Regions from separate parts of the Kitasatospora putterlickiae genome, predicted to be linked through region 2. Evidence: riboswitches for the same ligand, from Rfam matches in the RefSeq annotation. Region 2 holds a riboswitch; each other region holds the start of a gene.

Region 1 (8,254 bases), on a different contig from region 2:
GCCGAGCGCGGCGTTGCCGATCGGGACGGCGCGGGCCGGGTCGTCGGCGTCGGCGAGGCGGGTGACGGCCAGCCGGTAGACCGTCCGGTCCTCCTTCTCCGCCTCCTCCAGGAACTGGGCGACCTGGTCCGCGCAGGTCTCGTGGTCGCGCGGGGCGAAGGGGAGGTAGCGGGTGGCCTCCGGGTCGCCGAACACCGCGTGCAGCGCGTCCACGTCCTCGGGGGTCTGGTGGAACTCTCGGATGGCCAGCCGGGGCCCGGTGAGTCGGACGGGAACCATGGCTCCCGACCCTATCCCCGACCAGCGGTTACGGTTCGTGGTTATGGAAGACGAAGACCTGCGGCTCGCCCCGCGCACCAAGGCCGCCGAACTGCTCGCCTGGGCGGAGGCGGAGGGCCGCGAGCCGGTCGCCGAGGGCCCGCTGCGGGCGGTGCTGGCGCTGCTGGAGCTGGGCGGTGGCAGGATGCACGACGGCTGGCCCGAACTGACCTCCGCGGTGGTGGAGCACCTGCTGTACGAACGCCTGTACCTGTACGTCCAGCCGGAGCCGGGGCAGGACCCGCTGGCGTACGGCGCGGCGGTGCGCCTGCTGGTCGACCACCAGCGCGCGGCGAAGCGGCTGAACGCCAAGCGGCAGGAGCGGCTGCACGCCGAGGCCGAGTGGCAGGGCGAGGTGGCGGCCGGGCTGCTGCGCCGGGCGGACCTGGTGACCTGGCCCCGGCTGTACGCGCTGCTGCTGCGCGCGGCCGGGGTGGACACCGGCGACGAGGCGGCGGTGCGGGCCTGGCTGGAGGGGTTCCGGGAGCTGTCCGCCCAGGAGCGTTCGGCGGCGTTCACGGCGCTGGAGGCGGACGGCGTGCTGGAGCCGGTGGACGACGGGGGCTGGGACGGCGGGGCCCGGACGCTGGCGGTCGGGATGGCCACCGACGGCGCGCGGCGGCTGCTGGAGCAGGGGCTGATGGAGCGCAGCTACCGGAACCTGGCGGAGCTGACGGCGCTGGGCCGGCCGATGCCGGAGGAGCTGGCCGGGGACTTCGGGGCGTTCGAGGAGGCCGCGGTCCGGGTGGCGCTGGAGCTGGCCGGCGGGTGGACGGTGCCGGGGCTGCCGCGGCTGCTGGTGGAGGAGTACCCGGAGCTGGCGCCGGAGCCGGGGCAGGCGGAGATCGACGCCTATCTGGCGGGGCTGGAGCCGACGGAGGACGAGGCGGAGTAGCGCCGGTGCGGCGGGAGCGTGGATTCGAGCCACCGTGCGGTCAATTCCGGTACTCATCGAGGGCTTTGGGGCCGATCAGGCGCGATGGGTCGGGCACGGTGACATCATCCGGCACGTGAAGCGTGACATGTCACATGCGCTACACGGCTCCTCTTGCCACCGTCTTCCGAAGGAGAGAACCCTCATGAAGCGATTCGCAGCCGTCCTGGCGACCGGTGCCACGCTGTCCTCGCTCGGTGTCGTGGGCGCCACCGAGGCCACCGCGCGGACCACGGGCACGGCGGCGACCACCACGGCCGCCTCGACGTCCACCTGTGCCAACGGCTTCGCCGGCGTGCTCCAGAACCGGGTCTGCATCACGGTCGACGGCACCACCGTCACGGCCGGCGGCTACACGACGCCGACCACCACCTGGACCGCGCAGGACGCCTCCTACACCCTGACCCTCGGTGTCGTCGGCGGCGCCTCGCTCGGCACCGACACCGGCAGCGGCATCCTCCCGCCCGGCGGTCGCGGGTTCGGCTACCTCGCGGCCACCGCGCCGTGCGGCTCCACGGTGACGGCCACCCTGCTGACCACCACCTGGGGCTTCGGCGCGACCGCGACCGTCACCGCGCCCGTCACCTGCTGACGCCCTGACAGCGCGGTGCCCCGCCGGACCGCGTCCGGCGGGGCACCGCGTCGTGGGCCGGGAGGCGTCAGGGGGCGACGCCGCGCTGCTCGAACCAGGCCTCCGGGTCGACGGGGGCGCCGCCGCCGGGGCGGACCTCGACGTGCAGGTGGGCGCCGGTGACGTTGCCGGTCGCGCCGACCTTGCCGATCTGCTGGCCGGGGACGACCTTGCCGGAGCCCTTGATGATCGAGGAGAGGTGGCAGTACCAGATCTCGGTGCCGTCGGGCAGCGTCTCGACGATCCGGTAGCCGTAGGCGCCGGCCCAGCCGGCCGAGGTGATGGTGCCCTGGCCGACCGCGTAGACGGGCTCGCCCTGGTCGGCGGCGAAGTCCAGGCCGGTGTGCAGGTGGGACCAGTAGCGGGCGCTCTGGCCGTAGTGGGCGGAGAGCCGGTAGTCCTTCACCGGGAGCTTGATCGCGGCGAGCTTGGCCTTCTCGGCCTCCTCGGCGGCGCGCTTGGCCTGCTCCTGCTGGGCTATCTGGGCGGCGCGCTTGGCCTCGGCCTCCTGGGCGGCCTGGACGCGGGCGTTCTCCTCGGCCGCGGTGCGCTGGCTGTCGGCCTGCTGCTGGATGCGGGCGGCGAGGGCGAGGCCGGGGTCGGCGGAGAGCGCGACCGGCTGCTCGTCGGGCGCCTCGACGGCGGGCGCGGCGGCCGGGGTGGCGGAGGCGAAGCCGGTGGCGCCCAGGGTGGCGGCGACGGCGGTGACGCCGAGCAGGGGAGCGGTGCCGCGGGACTGACGGGGCATCCGGTGCCGGCTGGTTTCGGCGGCCGGCGGGGCGCTCTCGTCGGCCGGGGCGCCGAACGGGCCCTGCCCGGTGAACGGGCCCGGATGGTCGAGCAGCCGGGTACCGGAGCCGGACGGATGTGCCGGGGTGTGCGTCGACGCCACGGAGGCGCGCTCCTTTCCTTCCTTCGCGCCTACCGGGTTAGCTGACGGGTTCGGAGCAGGAAGGTCTCCTACGGCTGGGCCTGGGCCTGGCCGATTCACCCCAAGGAACGTGGTTCCCCGGCTCCCTGGCCTGCCCGAGGGCCGGCCGGCGGGATTAGGCGACGGCGCACGGTGCCGTCTGGGTACGGCGTTGCGGACCGCGCTGCGTTATCAAACGTTAATCCGAGAGCCCCCCGATTCCAAGCCGTCCGTTGCCGTCGGCGGGACAGGGATCGGGCACCACGCGGCCCGATGGGCGTTTTGGGACGTTTGATGACAACTGACACTACCGAACGTGTCGGGACGTCAACGAACGGCCCCTCACTTGAGTACGCCTACTCATGTGCGGCCGGGCCGGACGCGGCCATCCTGGCGCCATGAGCGCACCGATGCAGACCCGCACCACGGCCGCGTACCACCTCCAGGCCGTGCTGTCCTTCGCCCTCTCCGGCACCGCCCTCGGCGTCGGGATCGCCTTCCTTCCGGTGGAGCCGTGGACCCGGGCGTTCCTCGCCGTCGGCCTGCTCTACACGATCACCTCCACGTTCACGCTGGCCAAGGTGGTCCGGGACCGGCAGGAGACCACCGAGCTGGTGACCCGGGTCGACCAGGCGCGGCTGGACAAGCTGCTGACCGAGCACGACCCGTTCAAGGTGGAGGGGGTCTGACCGGCCTCCGCGGCGGGGCCGGCCACGCGTCCGCATGTCGATAGCTTGACGGCTAAGGCTATTAGCCTTAGCTTTATGGCTATCGGCACGTCGCCGCCGATCCCGCACCCAGGAGGCTCCCCATGAACGGCACCGTCGCCCCCGTCACCCGCCACCTCGACCTGCCCGGCGGCCGGATCGCCTTCGACGACACCGGGCACGGCACGGGCGCCCCGGTCGTCCTGCTCCCCGGGATGCTCGACAGCCGGGCCGCCTACCGGCACCTGCGCCCGCTGCTGACCGCCGCCGGGCGCCGGGTGATCACCATGGACCTGCGCGGCTTCGGCGAGTCCTCGATCCGCTGGGACGACTACTCCCCCGCCGCGATCGCCGGTGACGTCCTCGCCCTGCTCGACCACCTGGGCATCGAGCGGGCCGTGCTGGCCGGCAACTCCTACACCGGCGCCAGCGTGGTCAGGGCCGCCGGGGGCGCCCCCGAGCGGGTCGCCGGGATCGTCCTGCTGGACGCCTTCGTCGAGAACGTGCCGCCGGGCGCCCTGCAGCGTCTGGCGGTCGGCGCGATGGGCGCGCTGCTGGTGCGCTCGCCCGCGTTCTGGGGTCTCTACCAGCGCAGGATGGCCTACCCGGGCCCCAGGCCGGCCGACCACGAGGAGTACGTGACCGGGTTGGTCGACGCGATGCGCACCCCGGGCCGCAGGACCGCCACCCGCGGCTACGTGCGCGGCGACTCGGCGCCCGCCGGCTGGACCGCCGCCGTGCGCTGCCCGGCGCTGGTCGTGATGGGCTCCAAGGACCCCGACTTCCCGAAGCCGGAGCTGGTCGCCGACCGGCAGGCCGCCGCGCTGAACGCGCGCAAGGTGATGATCGAGGGCGCGGGGCACTACCCGATGGCCGACCACCCCCGCGCCACCGCCGACGCCCTGCTGGCCTTCCTCGCCGACCTGGTCTGAGCACCGGCGCCCCTCCCTTCCCCGCACCTCCCCCTCGCTAGGAGAACCGCAGTGCCCCGAGTCGGACTGACCCCCGAGCAGGTCGTCGGCCACGCCCTCGCCCTCATCGACGAGCAGGGCCCCGAGGCCCTCACGCTGGCCGCCGTGGCCGCCCGCGCCGGGGTCGCCACCCCCTCGCTGTACAAGCACGTCAGCGGCGGCCTCGCCGAGCTGCGCCGGCTGGTGGCGGTCCGGGTCACCGAGGAGCTGGCCGACCGGCTCGCCGAGGCCGCGCTCGGGCGCGCCGGGGACGCGGCGGTCGCCGCCGTCCTGCGGGCCTACCACGGCTACGCCACCGAGCACCCGCACCGCTACGCCGCCCTGCCGCAGGCGCCGCAGCCGGACGCGGACCTGGTCGCGGCGGCCGGCCGGCTGGTCGGGGTGATCGTCGCGGTGCTGCGCGAGTACGGGCTGGAGGGCTCCGAGGCGATCCACGCCGCCCGTACCTTCCGCTCGCTGGCCCACGGCTTCGCCGCGCTGTCGACCGGCGGCGCCTTCCAGCTCGCCGAGGACCTCGGGGAGACCCAGGAGCGCATGATCACCGTGCTGACCGCCGGTCTGCGCGGCTGGCCCCGCCCCTGAACCGCGCGGCGGGCGGGGAACGCCGAAGGGCCCGGAGCGTCGCTCCGGGCCCTTCGGGCTGGTGTGGGGCTAACAGGACTTGAACCTGTGGCCTCTTCCTTATCAGGGAAGCGCTCTAACCGTCTGAGCTATAGCCCCGTACCGTCCGACGCCGCCCGCGTGGCGGGCACGTCGTACGGAGAAGGGTACCGGACCCGGCGGGGTGGCCCGCACACCGGTGATCCGGCGGCACGGGACCCGCCGTTCACCCCACGCCTCACCCGCTTAAGAAATAAGGTATTAAGAATTAACTGCCCCATAAGGAACCGGAGAGGCCGGCCGTCCCGTGGACCCGCGCAGCAGCCCCACCGCGCGCAGTGCCATGCGCTGCGTCCGCTTACTGCTCGGCTGCACCAGCGCCGCCGAACTGCTCGGCACCGTGCTCGCCGAGGGCCCGGGCTGGATCACCGGCGAGGGCTCGGCGCTCTACCTGCTGGACCCCGGCGGCATGCTCCGGCTCTCCGCCTCCCACGGCCTGCCCGACTGGGCCCACGAGCGCTACAGCGTGGTCGACCCGGCCAGTGAGCTGCCCGCCGCGATGGCGCTGAGGCTACGCCGCCCTTATCTACTGAGCCCCGAGCGCACCAGCGTCGACTACCCGAACCGGAACACCGGGATGGGCACCGGGATGGTCGCCGTCGTCACCCTGCCGATGGTCGTCGACGAGCGGCCGATCGGCGTGCTCGCCCTCGCCCTCGCCCACCGGGGGATCGTCCCGCGACGCGACCTGGACGTGCTGGAGACCCTCGCGGACGCCTGCGCGCACCGGCTGGCGTACCTGCTGGAGCACGCCGGGGCGCCGTCGGCCCCGCGCACCGTCGCCACCGTGCCGAACGGGGTGCGCCCCGGACCGGGGACCTGCGGCGACCCGGCCGCCGGGACGGCCCACCCGCTGCTCTCGCTCGCCGTCCGGGCCGCCGGGCACGGCGCCTTCGAACGCGACCTGGTCACCGGCGAGACCCACTGGGACGTCCAGGCGCTCCGGCTGGTCGGCCGGCCGGTGCCGCAGGACGGCGGCCCGGCCCCCGCGCCCGACCTCGACCTCGTCGTCCACCCCGAGGACCTCCCGGACGTCCAGGCCGCGCTCGCCGAGGCGCTCGCCACCGGCGGGCCGTACCGGATCCGCTACCGGGTGCCGCGCCGGGACGGCGGGGTGGTCCGGATCGAGGAGACCGGCGAGGTGATGCTGGACGTGCACCGCCGGCCGGTCCGGATCTCCGGGCTGATCGCCGACCTCGACCACGGCCGCGCCCCCGGCGAACGCCGCGCCGTCAGCCGCTCGGGAGGCAGCGCCAACGGGACGTCCGCCGCCGGGGCCCGGTCGGCGCTGCTGCTGGCGCTCACCCGGGCTCTGTCCCGGGCGGTCACCGTCCGGGACGTCACCACCGCCGTGACCGACATCGCCCGCCCCGCGTTCGGGGCGGCCGGCATCCTGCTGGACCTGGTCGACGAGGGACGGCTGCTGCCCGTCGCGCACACCGTCTACGGCGGGCCGCTGCGCACCGAGCTGACCCGGCTGGCCGACCTGTCGGAGGGCGTGATGCAGCGCGCGCTGGCCCGGTCGGCCCCGCTGTTCAGCGAGCCGGCCCGGCGCGGGCGGCGGCGGGAGGGCGAACGCCCGCCGGGAGCGGGCGCCGGGAACGGCGGTCCGCTCGCCCCGGCCGCGTGGGCGGTGCTGCCGCTGGTCGCCTCCGGGCGGCAGGTCGGCTCCTGCCTGATCACCTTCGCCACCGAGCGGGTCTTCAGCCGCGAGGACCGCACCCTCTACTCCGCCTTCGCGGGCATCCTGGCGCAGTCCCTGGAGCGGGCCCGCCTCTACGACACGCACCACCACCGGGCCACCGAGCTGCAGCGCGCGATGCTGCCGCGCACCCTGCCCCGGCTGCCCGGGATCGCCAGCGCCGCCCGCTACCTGCCGAGCACCGAGGGCATGCAGATCGGCGGCGACTGGTACGACCTGCTGCGGCTGCCGGACGGCCGGATCGGCCTGGTGATCGGCGACGTCCAGGGTCACAACGCCGAGGCCACGGCGGTGATGGGACAGCTGCGCAGCGGTCTGCGCGCGTACGCGACCGACGGGCACGATCCGGCCGCCACGCTGGCCCGCACCAGCCGGCTGCTGGCCGAACTGGACACCGAACTCTTCGCCACCTGCCTCTACCTGACCCTGGACCCGGCCGACGGCACGCTGCGGGCCGCCCGCGCCGGGCACCCGGCCCCGGTCCGGGTCACCGAGGACGCCAAGGCGGTGGAGCTGGACCTGCCCGGCGGCCCGCCGCTGGGCGTCGACCCGGACCGGCCGTACCCGCTGGCGGAGGAGCAGCTGACGCCCGGCGAGACGCTGCTCGTCTACACCGACGGTCTGGTGGAGGACCGCGAGGAGGACTACGACGAGTCGGTGCAGCGGATGCTCGGCGGGCTGGAGACGTGGGCGCGCAACGCCGGTCCGGTCCGGGTGGAGCCCGGTCCGGCGCTGGAACGATTGGCCGATCTGCTCACCCTGAACGTCACCGAACGGCGTTCGCGTCCGGACGATGTGGCGTTACTCCTGTTGCACAGGTTGTCGGCTGTGCACTAGCGAGGCCGGTGGGGCGCCGGTCGGGGGTCCACGGACCGTCCGATCGGACCCGAAGCAGTACTGATTGGCGTGGTATTGACAGGAAATAGACGAGATCCGGTCACTTGGCGAGATCCGTTCACACCATCGTAGGATCATCACCCTAGAATTCGCCGCGTGACGATGACTCAGTGGTGCGCAACGGCAACAGGCGTGCTCGCCGTCCTCGCCCTCGTGGCCGCCGCCCGCTACCGCGCGGTCGCCGCCGTCCAGCGCCGCCGGGCCGTCGAACAGCAGCGTGAGATCGCCGCCCTCCGGGACCGGCTCAACGCCGAACTCTCCCGCCGCAACGCCGAGCTGGCCGCCGTCCAGCACGAACAGGAGCTCACCGCCTCCACCCAGCGGGCCTTCCTCAGCGTGGCCCGCCGGATCCTCGTGATGGCGCACGACCAGCAGGCCCTGCTGGACGAGATGGAGCGCACCCACGACGACCCGGCCCTGCTGGACGGCCTGCTCAAGGCCGACCACGCCGCCGCCCAACAGGCCCGCCTCGCCCAGACGCTGGCCGTGCTCTGCGGCGCCCGGGCCGGCCGGCACTGGCCCGA
Region 2 (5,134 bases):
TCAGAGCCGGATCACCCCCGAGACGGGCATCGTGGTGACGCTCTCGTAGCGGACCTTGGCGCCCGGGTAGGGGGCGTGCACGATCACCCCGCCGCCGGCGTACATCCCGACGTGGTGCATGTCCCGGTAGAAGATCACCAGGTCTCCCGGCCGCGCTTCGGAGAGGCTGACCCGCCGGCCGGCGTACGCCTGGGCCTGCGAGGTGCGCGGCAGGGTCACTCCGGCCTGCCGCCAGCTCCAGTACATCAGACCGGAGCAGTCGAACGCCTTGGGCCCGGTGGACCCGTACACGTAGGGCGCCCCGACCATCCGCACCGCGGCGGCCAGCGCGGCGGCGCCGCGTTCGGAGGCGGCCGGGGTGCTGCCGAAGTCCAGCCGGTCGGCGCCCCGGGCGGCGCGCCGCTCCGCGTCACGGGCGTCCTGGGCGGCGAGCCGGGCCCGTTCGGCGGCGCCGAGACTGTTGAGCAGCCGCTGCGCCTTGGCGAGCCGCTGCTGGATCTGCTGCTTGCTCTCGGCCAGCGCCTTGCGGGTCTGCTCCAGCTCGGCGAGCTTGGCGGTGGTCTCGGCCCGGCGCTGGTCGAGCACCCGCTGACGGCCCAGCAGCTCGTGCAGGGTCTCGTTCTGCCGTTCGGCGGTCTGGTCGAGGGCGCGGGCCCGGGAGAGGTAGCCCGCCGGGTCGGTGGCGAGCATCAGCTGGACGGTCCTGGTCATCCCGCCGCCCCGGTACTCGGCGCCGGCCACGGTGGCGAGGTCGCCGCGCAGCCGGTTGAGCTCGTCCTGGGAGACGGCGATCTGCTCCTGCAGCGTGCCGGTCTCGTGCTGGAGCCGCTGCTGGGCCTCCTGGGCCGCGTTGAACCGCTCGGAGGCCTGCTCGGCCTCGTCGTAGAGCTGCTCCACCTGTGCCTTGACGTCCTTGCGGTCGGCCGGGGCGTCCGGCGAGCCGGGTGCGGCCTGGGCGCTGCCACCGGTCGCCACGCCCAACGCGGTGGTGGCCGCCGCGGTGAGCACCAGCGCCCGGGCGAGCACGTGCGCACCTGACAGCGGGGAACGGCGGTGCACGGCCATGCGACGTCGGCTCCGATCCTGGGCCCGGCCCGCCGCCGCACCGGGGCGGGCGGCTGTCGAAGCGGGTGTCCGGTGGCAGACGTTAGCGAGTCAGGGCAACCGATTCCAAACCCCTCCGAACTCGAATATTCAGACACTTATCGGACGTCAGATCGGTTCGCGGACCGAGCGCCCCGACGAGCCCGGGAAAAGCCGCAGGCCCGGCCTCCCGCGTGGGGAGACCGGGCCCGACGGAGCCTGCCGACCTTCGGTCAGAGGCGCACGATGGTGTTGACCGGCATGTTGGACGCCGACTCGTAGCGGACCGACGCGCCCGGCTTCGGGGCGTGGATGACCTGGCCGCCGCCGACGTAGATGCCCACGTGGTGGCGGTCGCCGTAGAAGATCACCAGGTCGCCGGGCTGGGCCTTGGAGATGTCCGAGCCGATCTGGGTGCCGGCGTTGGCCTGCGCCTGCGAGGTGCGCGGCAGCGACACGCCGGCCTGGGCGTACGCCCAGCCGGTGAGGCCCGAGCAGTCGAAGGAGTTCGGACCGGTGGCGCCGTACACGTACGGGGCGCCGAGCTTGCTCTCGGCGGCCGCGATCGCGGCCGCACCGCGCGAGCTGTTGGCGGCCGGGGCGGCGGGCGCGGCCGGCTTGGACGCCGCGGCGGCCGGGGCCGAGGAGGGCGCGGACGGCGCGCTCAGGTTGCTGCGGTTGGTGTCGCGGGAGGCGCGCTCGGCGTCGGCCTTCTCCTTGGCGGCCTTGGCGGCCTCGGCCTTGGCGGCGTCCGCCTTCGCCTTGGCCTCGGCGGCGGCCTTCTCCTCGGCGGCGCGGATCGCCTGGCGCTCCTGCTCGGTGAGCGTGTTGAGCAGGTCCTGGGCCTTCTGCAGCTTGCCCTGGACGTCCTCCTTGGAGCTCTTCAGCTGCTGGGTGGTGGACTCCAGCTCGCCGAGCTTGGCCTGGGTCTCGGTGCGGTCCTGGTCCAGCCTGCGCTGCTGCTCCTGGAGCTCCTTCAGCGCGCCGGACTGGGTGGAGCCGGCCTGGTTCAGGGCGTCGGCCTGGTTGAGGAAGTTGTCCGGGCTGGCGGAGAGCATCAGCTGGACGGTCTGCGATATGCCGCCCGTGCGGTACTGCTCGCCGGCGATCTCGGCGAGGCCGCCCTGCGCCTCCGTCACCACGGCCTGCTGGCGGGCCACCTTGTCCTGCAGCTCGGCGACCTGCTTCTGCAGCTCCTGCTGCTTGGCCTGGGCGCCGTTGTACTTCTCGGTGGCGACCTCGGCCTGCTCGTTGAGCTGGTCGACCTGCTCCTTGACCTGGTCCTTGGTCGGCGCCGGGTCGGCGTGCGCGCCGGACTGCGCGGACAGGGCGACGGCAGCGGCGGCGACACCGGTCAGGATCGAGACACGGGCGCGGCCGGCGGGCTTGGGACGACGATGGGACGCCACGAAGGCGGACTCCTTCTTCCTCATCCGCCTACCGGGTGAGCTGACGGGTTCGGGCGGAAGCGTGCCCTACGACGCCTCACCCGCCGCTCGCGCGGCCGGCCTGGCGCCGATTCACCCCGGAGGAACGTGTGGTTCCCCGGCTCCGCTCCACAGCGGACCCCCGACTGCTGGGCCCTCGTTCGGACGGGTGACCCGAAGGCCCCGTCCCGCTGCTTCACGAACTCGGCGGCGAACCCCGCCGCCACCCAGGCTGGGTGATCGACTGTGCGTGGTTCGAGGCACGACCCTAGTAACAGATCCGTGATCCGTTCAAATCCTTGTCAGAAAAAAGTCGGAAGAATACCCAAGTTCCCTTGTGAATATGACCGAATGTGATCACATCCCCACGGCGAGCTGATCATTGTCCGTCAGATGTTCGAAAGCGCACGCGAAACGCCGACGCCACCTCCGACCGGAGGTGGCGCTGATCACAGGAGTCCCAGCGGACCCCCGGGCGTGTCGTGGCGAGCCGTCAGACCCGGCGGATCGTGTTGATCTTCATGGCGTCGGCCTTCATCACCTTCACCACGTCACCGGTGCGCGGCGCGTGCACCACCATGCCGTTGCCGATGTACATGCCGACGTGGCTGCGGTCGTCGCGATAGACGATCAGGTCGCCCGGCTGGGCCTCGGCCAGGGACGGCACCCGGGTGCCGTAGTTGCCCTGCGCCTGCGAGGTGCGCGGCAGCGAGACGCCGGCCTTGCCGTAGGCCCAGACCATCAGGCCGGAGCAGTCGAAGCCGCTCGGGCCGGTGGAGCCCCAGACGTACGGCGAGCCCTGCTTGCTCATCGCGAGCGAGACCGCGGAACCCGCCTTGCCGCTCGCCTGCGGCAGGCTGCCCAGGTCGGTGCGCTCGCTGCCGCGCGAGGCGCGGTCGGACTGCTGCTGCGCCGCCTTCAGCGCCGCGCGGTCGGCGGCGCTGAGCGAGTTCAGCAGGTCCTGGGCCTCCTTCAGCTTCTTGTTGACCTCGGCCTTGGACTGGTTGAGGTCCTTGGTGGTGCTGTCCAGCGAGGCCAGCACGGCGGCCGCCTCGGCCTTCTGCTGGTCGAGCCGGCGCTGCTGCTCCTGCAGGCCCTTGAGCGCCTCGGCCTGGCTGGAGCTGGCCTGCTGCACGCTGGAGGCCTTGTCCAGGTAGCCGGACGGGTCGGAGGTGAGCATCAGCTGGACCGACGGGTCGATGCCGCCGGTGCGGTACTGCTCGCCCGCCACCTCGGACAGCCCGGCCTGCAGCTGGGTCATCTGCTCCTGGCCGCGGGCCACCTGGTCCTGCAGCTGGTCCGCCTGCTTGCGCAGCTGGTCGGCACGCTCCTTGGCGCCGTTGTACTTCTCGGTGGCCTGCTCGGCCTCTTCCTGCAACTGGTCGATCTGCGCCTTGACGTCGTCCTTCTTCGGCGACGGGCTGGGCGCGGCGTGGGCGGCGACCTGGGCGGAGAGAGCGACCGCGGTCGCAGCGGCAGCGGTGAGCACGGAGACCCGCGCGCGGCTCGGCTGCTTGGGACGGCGGTGGGAGGCCAAGGGACCGGCTCCTTCTTCCAATGGCCTCACCCGAACGGGTGAGAATCCGGAAAATAGGTTTGACGCCAGACACTAGTGAAGATCCACGGTTCGCGCCACTCCCCCGATCGCGTGAACCCGAACCGCCGATCTGACTTCACAGAACTCGCACAACACCGCAATCCAGGCGCTGACCAGCCGTCATACCGACCGGCCCGCACCCGGAAGCGGCTACGGCCGGGCCAGCCGGTTCAGCAACAGCACCGACGCGACGGGGCGCGCGCCGGCCTTCCGCACGCCCTCCGCGACCTCCCGGTCGGTCGAGACCACCACCACCGGGCGCCCCTGCGGCTCGGCCCGCACCAGACGGCGGATCAGCTCGTCCGCCGTCTCCCCCGTCCGGCTGAACCGCACCCGCACCCCGCGCGGCGGCGCCATGATCACCGGCACGTCCAGGTCCTGGCCGTCGAACACACACGTGACCTCCGCCTGGGTGCGCTGCGCCAGCATCGCCAGCCCGCCCAGCAGCCGGATCCGCTGCTGCTCCAGCGGCAGCGTCGGATAGCCCGTCTTGGTCACGTTGTAGCCGTCCACCACCAGATGGACCTGCGGGATCGCCAGCAGCTGGTCCAGCAGCGCGGGATCGTCCTCGGCCAGACCGCGCCGCGCCACGTCGTGCGGCGAGGCCGCGCCCGGCACCACCGCCTCCACCAGGTCCGCCGGGCGGATCTGGGACACCGGCAGCGCCAGCTCCCGCTGCAGCCCCTGGGCCGACTGCAGCACGGTGTCCAGCAGCAGCCGTAGCCGCATGTCCTCGACGCTGCGCCCCTCGCGGGCCGAACGGCGATTCTGCTCCGCGGCGTTCTCCAGTTCCGTGACCCGGTGCCGCAGCCGGCGCGCCTCGCTCTCCGCCGCGCTCCGCTCGGCCGCCGCCTGCGCCCTGACCGCCTCCAGCTCGGCGGCCACCTTGCGGGTCTCCGCCTGCGCCCGGCGGGTGTCGCTCTCCAGCGACCGCAGCCTGCGGCGCAGCGAGTCCGCCTCCCGCCGGACGTCCTCCGACTCGGCCCGCTGCCGCTCCAGGTCGGAGCGCGCCGCGGAGCGCACCTCG
Region 3 (8,254 bases), on a different contig from region 2:
CAGCGGGGCCGGTGGGCCTGCCGACCGCAGGGCCGCCGCCCAGCGCCGGGTGGCCGGGCTGACCGCCCGCGAACGCGACGTGCTGGCGCTGGTCGCCGCCGGGCTGTCCAACGGCCAGATCGCCCGTCGGATCGGGGTGGTGGAGGGCACGGTGAAGGCGCACGTCAGCAACGTCCTGGCGCGGCTGGGGGTGGCCAACCGGGCGGCCGCCGCCGTCCTCGCCCATGAGGCCGGTCTGGCCGCGGGCCCGTCGTCCTGACGCCGTGCCGGACGCCGTGCCGGGTGCCAGGACGGGCGTCGCCGGCAGCGGACGGAGCAGCAGCGGACCGAGCAGCCGCACGCCGCCCAGCGCGCCGACCGCCGCCGTCGCGGACGGCAGCAGAGCGACGACCACCGCCGCCGTGACCGTCCCGCCCAGGACCGCGCCGGCGAGCACGTCGTGCGGGTAGTGCACCCCGGCGGCGACCCGCAGGCCGGCCGTGCCGAGGCCGACGGGTACGGCCGCCCACGGCAGCCACGGCAGCCACGGCGCCCAGGCCACCCAGGCCGCCCGGCGCGGCCGCAGCAGCACCAGCCCGGTGGCCAGCGCGACGGCCAGGGTCGCGTGGTTGCTGGGGAAGGACCAGTCACCCGGCGGCGGGCAGTCGGCGAGCGCGGTGGACGGCAGGGCGGCCAGCGCCCGGCAGGGCCGCTCCTCGTCGAGCACGAGCTTCAGCAACTCGCTCGCCCCGTACCCGAGCACCGTGCCGAGGCCGGTGAGCGCGACGCCCGCGACCGCGTCGGCGGCCCGCCGCCCGCGCGCCGTCCACCAGCAGAGCACCAGCAGCAGGCCCAGCACCAGCAGCCCGGCCTCGGTGGCGGGCTCCAGCAGGGCGGCGAGCCGGGGCGGGGCGTCGGCGACGGCGTCGGCCACCCGGCGGTAGGCGTCGGCGGACCAGCCGGTGACCACCCGGACCGGTCCGTCCCCGCCCGCGCGCCCCGGCGCCAGCCACCCGACCGCGCCGGTGCCCGCCCCCAGCAGCACCACCGCGAGGGCCGTTCTGTTCCTGAGCGTGTTCGTCATGCCACGGACCGTAGGGTGCGGAGGGGGTGGCCGACCCGACCCGAAAGACAGGGGCCGACCTTGACGATCGTCAGGGTTGACGCGCACCCCGAGCTGTGTGGGCCGGACGGGTAGGTTCGGGGTGTGACGACGAATCCTCCGGGCGCGAAGCTGATCCTCCTCATCACCACCCACCGGGTGGCCCCCGGCCTGCTGTCGTGGCCCGCCTGGGAGGCGCTGCGGTCGGCCGGGCGGGTGCTCGCCGCCGACCCCGCCCACCCGCAGCTGCCCGCGCTGGCGCAGGCCGGCGTCGAGGTCCGGATCGTGGCCCCCGGCTCCGCCCCCGCGCTGGCCCGGCTGCTGACCGAGGGCCCGGCCGAGCCCGCCGGTCAGGACACCGAGCCCGCCGGTCAGCCCGCCGGTCAGGCCGGGCAGGACGCCGACGCCGGCCCGACGGTCTGGCTGGGCAGCCCGGACGGCGACCCCGGGCTGACCGACGCGCTGGCCCGCCTCGCGGTCGAGCACGCCGGCGAGGTGCCGGAGATCGAGGTGCTGCCCGGCTCGTACGACCTGCCGGGCGCGCGGCTGCTGGACCTGGTCTCCGTGATGGACCGGCTCCGCTCGCCGGGCGGCTGCCCGTGGGACGCCGAGCAGACCCACGCCAGCCTGGTGAAGTACCTGGTCGAGGAGGCCTACGAGCTGGTCGAGGCGATCGAGGAGGGGGACCGCGACATGCTCCGCGAGGAGCTGGGCGACGTCCTGCTCCAGGTCTTCTTCCACTCCCGGATCGCCGAGGAGCACCCCACCGGCGCCTTCTCGATCGACGACGTGGCGGGCGACATCGTCGACAAGCTGATGTACCGCCACCCGCACGTGTTCGGCGACGCCGAGGCGAGCGGTGCGGCCGAGGTGGAGGCCAGCTGGGAGGCGCTCAAGGCGGCCGAGAAGTCGGAGCGCGAGTCGGTGCTGGACGGCGTGCCGCCCGGGCTGCCCTCGCTCGCCTACGCGGCGAAGCTGGTGTCCCGGGTGCGCCGGGCGGGCTTCACGGGCGTGCCGGACGAGCCGTACGAACTGCCCGCCGGGCTGACGGCGGAGTCGGTGGGCCGGCTGCTGCTCGCGGTCGCGCAGCGGGCGCACGACGCCGGGGTGGACGTGGACGCCGCGCTGCGGGCCTCGGCGCGCGGCTACCGGGACGCGGTCCGCGCCGCCGAGGGGCTCAAGCCCGCCGAGTAGCCCCACCGAGTGGCCCCACCGAGTAGCCCAACCGGGTAGCCGCACCGAACAGCCCGGCCGGCCACGGCCGGGCCTCGGACGTCAGGCGGCGGCGACGTCCTCCACCGGCCGGCGCTGCGCCGGCACGACGACCTCGCCGATCGCCTCGCCGACCAGGGCGACGAGTTCGGCGAGCCGCTCCAGGTCGAGGTGGTCGGGCAGGTCGGCGAGGGAGACGATCCGCTCGCCGTCCGGTCCGGCCACGCAGAACAGGTCGATCGGGCCCAGGTGCTTCTCGGCGGTGTCGACCAGCGCGGCGACGTCGCTGGGCCGGCGGACGTCGCCGCAGACGCCGACGACGGGGCAGCCCGGCCGGTCGAGCTCGGTGGCGAGGTCCTCGGCGATCCCGACCCGCAGGTCGGCGATCAGCATGCCGGCGGCTCCCGCCGCGGTGAGCCAGCGGGCGAGGTCCGCCCCCGACCCGCCGTCGAGTACGGCGATCACGACGACCGAACCGTTGACCCGCATGGCTTGCTCCTCCCTGTGGGCGGCTCCGCACCGGCGCCCACGCGCATCTTGCGGAGGATCGTAGGCAGGTCCTGACCCTCCGCGACAGGAATTACCCCTCAGGTGACCAGGCTCACGCCTGCCGCGCCCGGCCGCTCGGGACCGCCGTCCCGCCACCCGCGCGCGCACCGTGCGGTGGGCCGGACACGCCCGGGATACCGTCGACCCATGCCAGCTCAGCCCGCCTCCGCCCGTCCGCCCCTGTTCACCTGGGAGTTCGCCGCCGATCCGTACCCCGCGTACGCGTGGCTGCGCGAGCACGAGCCGGTGCACCGGACCACCCTGCCCAGCGGGGTGGAGGCGTGGCTGGTCACCCGGTACGCGGACGCCCGGCAGGCGCTCGCGGACGGCCGGCTCTCCAAGAACCCGGTGCACCACAGCGAGCAGGCCCACCGCACCGGCCGGGTCGGCATCCCGGGCGAACGCCAGGCCGACCTCATGACGCACCTGCTGAACATCGACCCGCCGGACCACACCCGGCTGCGCCGGCTGGTGTCGAAGGCGTTCACGCCGCGCCGGGTGGCGGCCTTCGAGCCGCAGGTGCAGCGGCTGACCGACCGGCTGATCGACGGCTTCGCGGCCCGCGGGTCCGCCGACCTCATCCACGAGTTCGCCTTCCCGCTCCCCATCTACGCGATCTGCGACCTGCTCGGGGTGCCGGCCGAGGACCAGGACGACTTCCGGGACTGGGCCGGGATGATGCTGCGGCACACCAAGCCGGGGCAGGGCGGCGGCCAGCGCGGCGGGGTGGGGCGCGCGGTGAAGCGGATGCGCGCCTATCTGGCGGAGCTGATCCACCGCAAGCGGGCGGACCTCGGCGACGACCTGATCTCGGGGCTGATCCGGGCCAGCGACCACGGCGAGCACCTGACCGAGAACGAGGCCGCGGCGATGGCCTTCATCCTGCTCTTCGCCGGCTTCGAGACGACGGTCAACCTGATCGGCAACGGCGTGTACGCGCTGCTGCGCAACCCGGGGCAGCGCGCCCTGCTCCAGGAGTCCGTCGCCCGCGGGGAGAGCGCTCTGCTGGAGACCGGGATCGAGGAACTCCTGCGCTACGACGGGCCGGTGGAACTGGCCACCTGGCGGTTCGCGACCAGCCCGCTGACCATCGGCGGGGTGGAGATCCCGGTCGGCGACCCGGTGCTGGTGGTGCTCGCGGCGGCGGACCGGGACCCGGCCAGGTTCGCCGACGAGAACACCCTGGACCTGGCCCGGACGGACAACCCGCACCTGGGGTTCGGGCACGGCATCCACTACTGCATCGGCGCGCCGCTGGCGAGGCTGGAGGGGCGGGCCGCGCTGGCCACCCTGCTGACCCGGCTGCCGGACCTGCGGCTCGCCGCGGACCCGGAGGAGCTGCGCTGGCGCGGTGGTCTGATCATGCGTGGACTCCGTGAACTTCCGGTGGAATTCACGCCGGAGAAAGCGCCCGTCGGGAAGGCTCCGGAGACCGGCTCGGAGACCGGCTCGGGGAGCTGACGGCGGGCCCGGGCGGGAGCTGACGGAACCGCACGAGGCACTGACGGGCGCTCTCCGTTACCCGGTTACCAGGCATCTGAACCACCCTCAATCCGGACATACCGCCCCGGTTGGTAGGCAATCAATCACATGACGTGATGTCCATGTGATATCGGCGATATGAGCTTGTGATTGCTCTGAAGATCTGTCTACTCTCCGTGGAGCCCGCAGCTGCGGGCCCCGTGCGCGGAACGCCGAGTCCTGCCCGCCGCGCCACGGGAAACCGACCAGAACCCTGGGCAGGGGCGGGGGACCCAGGTTTTGCGCCGTCTCCCACGGCTAGGGGTGAAGCCGCCTCAGCGCGGCCGGGCCACCTCCCGGTCCGAACCCGACAGCTCACCTCGCAGGCGTGCGGAGAGGGACCTCTTCATGCTGCTCGTTGGAACCGGTCGTCACCGTCGCCGTACCCAGGCCGAGAAGGCCATCGCCGTCGCCGGCGTCGCCGGCGTCGGACTGGCGATGCCGATCCTCAGCGCCACCGGCGCCTCCGCCGCCCCGGTCTCCACCTGGGACGCGGTCGCCCAGTGCGAGAGCGGCGGCAACTGGAGCATCAACACCGGCAACGGCTTCTACGGCGGCCTCCAGTTCACCGCCAGCACCTGGAAGGCGTTCGGCGGCGCCGCCTACGCGCCGCAGGCCAACCAGGCCTCGAAGGCCCAGCAGATATCGGTCGCCGAGAAGGTCCTCGCCTCGCAGGGCCCGGGCGCCTGGCCGGTCTGCTCCAAGAAGGCCGGCCTGACCAAGGGCGGCGCCCCGGCGGCGGTCGACACCTCGACGCCCGCCAAGCCGGCCGCCCCGAAGCCGCAGGTCCCGCAGGCCGCCCAGGAGGCCAAGCCGCAGCAGGAGGCCCCGAAGGCCGCCGCGCCGAAGCACGCCGCGCCCAAGCAGGAGACCCAGCAGGCCGCCAAGCCGCAGGCGGCCCAGCCGTACGCGCCGAAGCACGCCGCCCCCAAGCAGGAGGCCCCGCAGGCGCAGCAGCAGTCGCCGGCCTTCTCCGGCAAGGCCGGCTGGGACGCCGACGCCAAGGTGTACTGGTACCAGAGCAACGGCGCCTGGTACTGGACCAGCCACCAGGGCGTCTACCAGCAGTACGCCGGCCAGCAGGCCGCCCAGGCCCCCGCCGCGCAGCAGCAGCAGCCGGCCGGCCAGGGCTACACCGTCCGCTCCGGCGACACGCTCGCCGGGATCGCCACCGCCCAGGGCGTCTCCGGCGGCTGGAAGGCCCTGTACGACGGCAACCGCGCCACCGTCGGCACCGACCCGAACCTGATCGTCCCGGGCCAGGTCCTGACCCTCGCCTGACGACCGGTCCGCCCGGTCTGACCGGGCGGGCGAAACCGGACGGACGAAGCGGACGGACGAAGCGGATGGACGGAGGGGGCCGATTGGGCCCCCTTCGTCCGCATCCGGACCTCTCCGGCCGGGCAACCAGGTGAACTACCGGTGGGTAGCCGGGCCACACGCTGAGACGGAACCGAGGTCGACGTGGCCCGGACAGCCCGTGCGGTTAGGCTCTGGTCGTAACGACTCCGCAATCGTCCGGCCGACCGCACCCCACGTCAGCCGACCCTGCTTCCGCTAGGAGATGCCTCGTGCCGTCCATCGATGTCGTCGTCGCCCGTGAGATTCTCGACTCGCGCGGCAACCCCACGGTCGAGGTCGAGGTCGGCCTCGACGACGGCAGCACGGGCCGTGCCGCCGTCCCGTCGGGTGCCTCCACCGGTGCCTTCGAGGCGCTGGAGCTCCGCGACGGTGACAAGAACCGCTACTTCGGCAAGGGCGTGGAGAAGGCCGTCCTGGCCGTCATCGAGCAGATCGGCCCGGAGCTGGTCGGCTACGACGCCACCGAGCAGCGCCTGATCGACCAGGCCATGCTCGACCTGGACGCCACCCCGGACAAGTCCTCGCTCGGCGCCAACGCCATCCTGGGCGTCTCGCTGGCCGTCGCGCACGCCGCCTCCGAGGCCAGCGACCTGCCGCTGTTCCGCTACCTGGGCGGCCCGAACGCGCACGTCCTGCCGGTCCCGATGATGAACATCCTCAACGGCGGCTCGCACGCGGACTCCAACGTCGACATCCAGGAGTTCATGATCGCCCCGATCGGCGCGGAGTCCTTCTCCGAGGCCGTCCGCTGGGGCGTCGAGGTCTACCACACCCTCAAGGGCGTGCTGAAGGAGCGCGGTCTGTCGACCGGTCTGGGCGACGAGGGCGGCTTCGCCCCGAACCTGGACTCCAACCGCGAGGCCCTGGACCTCATCGTCGAGGCCATCCAGAAGGCCGGCTACGTGCCGGGCAAGGACGTCGCGCTGGCCCTGGACGTCGCCTCCTCCGAGTTCTACGAGGACGGCGCCTACCAGTTCGAGGGCAAGGCGCTCACCTCCGCCGAGCTGATCGAGTACTACGCCGGCCTGGTCGCCGCCTACCCGCTGGTCTCCATCGAGGACCCGCTGGACGAGTCGGACTGGGACGGCTGGAAGGCCATGACCGACAAGCTGGGCGACAAGGTCCAGCTGGTCGGCGACGACCTGTTCGTCACCAACCCGGCCCGCCTGGCCCGCGGCATCGAGACCGGCACCGCCAACGCGCTGCTGGTGAAGGTCAACCAGATCGGCTCGCTGACCGAGACCCTGGACGCCGTCGAGCTGGCCCAGCGCAACGGCTACCGCTGCATGATGTCGCACCGCTCCGGCGAGACCGAGGACGTCACCATCGCCGACCTCGCCGTCGCCACCAACTGCGGCCAGATCAAGACCGGCGCCCCGGCCCGCTCCGAGCGCGTCGCCAAGTACAACCAGCTGCTGCGCATCGAGGAGATCCTCGACGACGCCGCCGAGTACGCCGGCCGCGGCGCCTTCCCGCGGTTCAAGTACGAGGGCTGAGCCCGCCCGGCGGCGCCCGGCGCTGGTGGAGGCGATCGGCGCGGAGGTGGCCTCGGTGCTCGGGCACGCGGGCCCGATGGACGTCGAGCCGCACCTGCCCTTCGTGAAGCTGGGCTTCGACTCGCTCACCGGCATCGAGCTGAAGACCCGGCTGGCGGCGGCGACCGGTCTCGAACTGTCCGGCACGCTGATCTACGACCACCCGACGGCGGCGGAGCTCTCCGACCACCTGCTGGAACTGCTCGACGGCGACCCGGCGGACGGCGCGAACGCCCTGCTGGACGACCTCCAGCGGCTGGAGCGGGCGCTGGTCGCGCCGCCGGCGGACGAGCATCTGCGCGAGGAGATCGGCGGCCGGCTGGAGACGCTGCTGTGGAACTGGCGGGAGGCGACCGGCGGCCGTCCGGACCCGGTGTTCCAGGACGCGCGGAACGACGCGGCGGCGGATCTGGACGCGGTCAGCGACGACGACATCTTCGATCTGCTCGACCAGGAGTTCGGCGACCACTGAGCGCCGGTCGTGTACGCCGGATCACTTCGTTCATCATGTGTTGTCGACTTCGTTTGATAGCCTACTGTCACTTGCAAGGGTGTTGAGCGTTGGTGGTGGAGGCCCCCATGACTCCGGCGAAGGTGCGCGGCGGTTCGGCGCCCGACAAGGGTGAGCCGGCCGTCGGCCTGCGGGAGCGCAAGAAGGCCCGGACCCGGGCCGCGATCCAGCAGCAGGCACTGCGGCTGTTCCGCGACCAGGGCTATGACGCCACCACCATGGAGCAGATCGCCGAGGCGGCCGAGGTCTCGACGAGCACCATCTTCCGCTACTTCCCGACCAAGGAAGAGCTGGTGGTCTCGGACGAGCAGGAGGCGTTCTTCATCAACGCCTGGCGGGAGCAGCCCAAGGAACTGCCCCTGGTGCGCGCGCTGCGGTACGCCATCAGGAGTACGTTCCAGGGGCTGTCCTCGACGGAGCTCGGCGCGCAGCGCGACCGGGACGTCCTGATGCTCACCGTGCCGGAGCTCTGGGCGGCCAGCC

What was found. Region 2 has a riboswitch for cyclic di-AMP ahead of ABD308_RS33155 (C40 family peptidase). Riboswitches for the same ligand answer to the same signal wherever they lie in the genome.
Region 1: it holds a riboswitch for cyclic di-AMP, as region 2 does, so the genes downstream of both, ABD308_RS08090 (M23 family metallopeptidase) here and ABD308_RS33155 (C40 family peptidase) in region 2, are expected to answer to the same signal.
Region 3: it holds a riboswitch for cyclic di-AMP, as region 2 does, so the genes downstream of both, ABD308_RS15315 (LysM peptidoglycan-binding domain-containing protein) here and ABD308_RS33155 (C40 family peptidase) in region 2, are expected to answer to the same signal.

Annotation. Positions count from the first base shown of each region.
Region 1 covers NZ_BAAAKJ010000069.1:541-8,794, reverse strand. Annotated here, with positions in the region: gene ABD308_RS08105 (GNAT family N-acetyltransferase) at 1-279, opposite strand, end outside; gene ABD308_RS08100 (hypothetical protein) at 323-1,213, shown strand; gene ABD308_RS08095 (hypothetical protein) at 1,398-1,844, shown strand; gene ABD308_RS08090 (M23 family metallopeptidase) at 1,912-2,775, opposite strand; cyclic di-AMP (ydaO/yuaA leader) riboswitch at 2,788-2,946, opposite strand; gene ABD308_RS08085 (YiaA/YiaB family inner membrane protein) at 3,192-3,482, shown strand; gene ABD308_RS08080 (alpha/beta fold hydrolase) at 3,605-4,432, shown strand; gene ABD308_RS08075 (TetR/AcrR family transcriptional regulator) at 4,484-5,053, shown strand; tRNA gene ABD308_RS08070 (tRNA-Ile) at 5,118-5,191, opposite strand; gene ABD308_RS08065 (SpoIIE family protein phosphatase) at 5,379-7,670, shown strand; partial or broken gene ABD308_RS08060 (sensor histidine kinase) at 7,833-8,254, shown strand, end outside.
Region 2 covers NZ_BAAAKJ010000374.1:106-5,239, forward strand. Annotated here, with positions in the region: gene ABD308_RS33150 (C40 family peptidase) at 1-1,065, opposite strand; gene ABD308_RS33155 (C40 family peptidase) at 1,317-2,492, opposite strand; cyclic di-AMP (ydaO/yuaA leader) riboswitch at 2,503-2,657, opposite strand; gene ABD308_RS33160 (C40 family peptidase) at 3,004-4,047, opposite strand; partial or broken gene ABD308_RS33165 (NYN domain-containing protein) at 4,258-5,134, opposite strand, start outside.
Region 3 covers NZ_BAAAKJ010000147.1:2,426-10,679, forward strand. Annotated here, with positions in the region: gene ABD308_RS15290 (response regulator) at 1-259, shown strand, start outside; partial or broken gene ABD308_RS15295 (phosphatase PAP2 family protein) at 446-1,063, opposite strand; gene ABD308_RS15300 (nucleoside triphosphate pyrophosphohydrolase) at 1,187-2,275, shown strand; gene ABD308_RS15305 (SDR family NAD(P)-dependent oxidoreductase) at 2,357-2,782, opposite strand; gene ABD308_RS15310 (cytochrome P450 family protein) at 2,990-4,303, shown strand; cyclic di-AMP (ydaO/yuaA leader) riboswitch at 4,558-4,706, shown strand; gene ABD308_RS15315 (LysM peptidoglycan-binding domain-containing protein) at 4,712-5,644, shown strand; gene eno (phosphopyruvate hydratase) at 5,935-7,221, shown strand; gene ABD308_RS15325 (acyl carrier protein) at 7,268-7,732, shown strand; gene ABD308_RS15330 (acyl-CoA-like ligand-binding transcription factor) at 7,840-8,254, shown strand, end outside.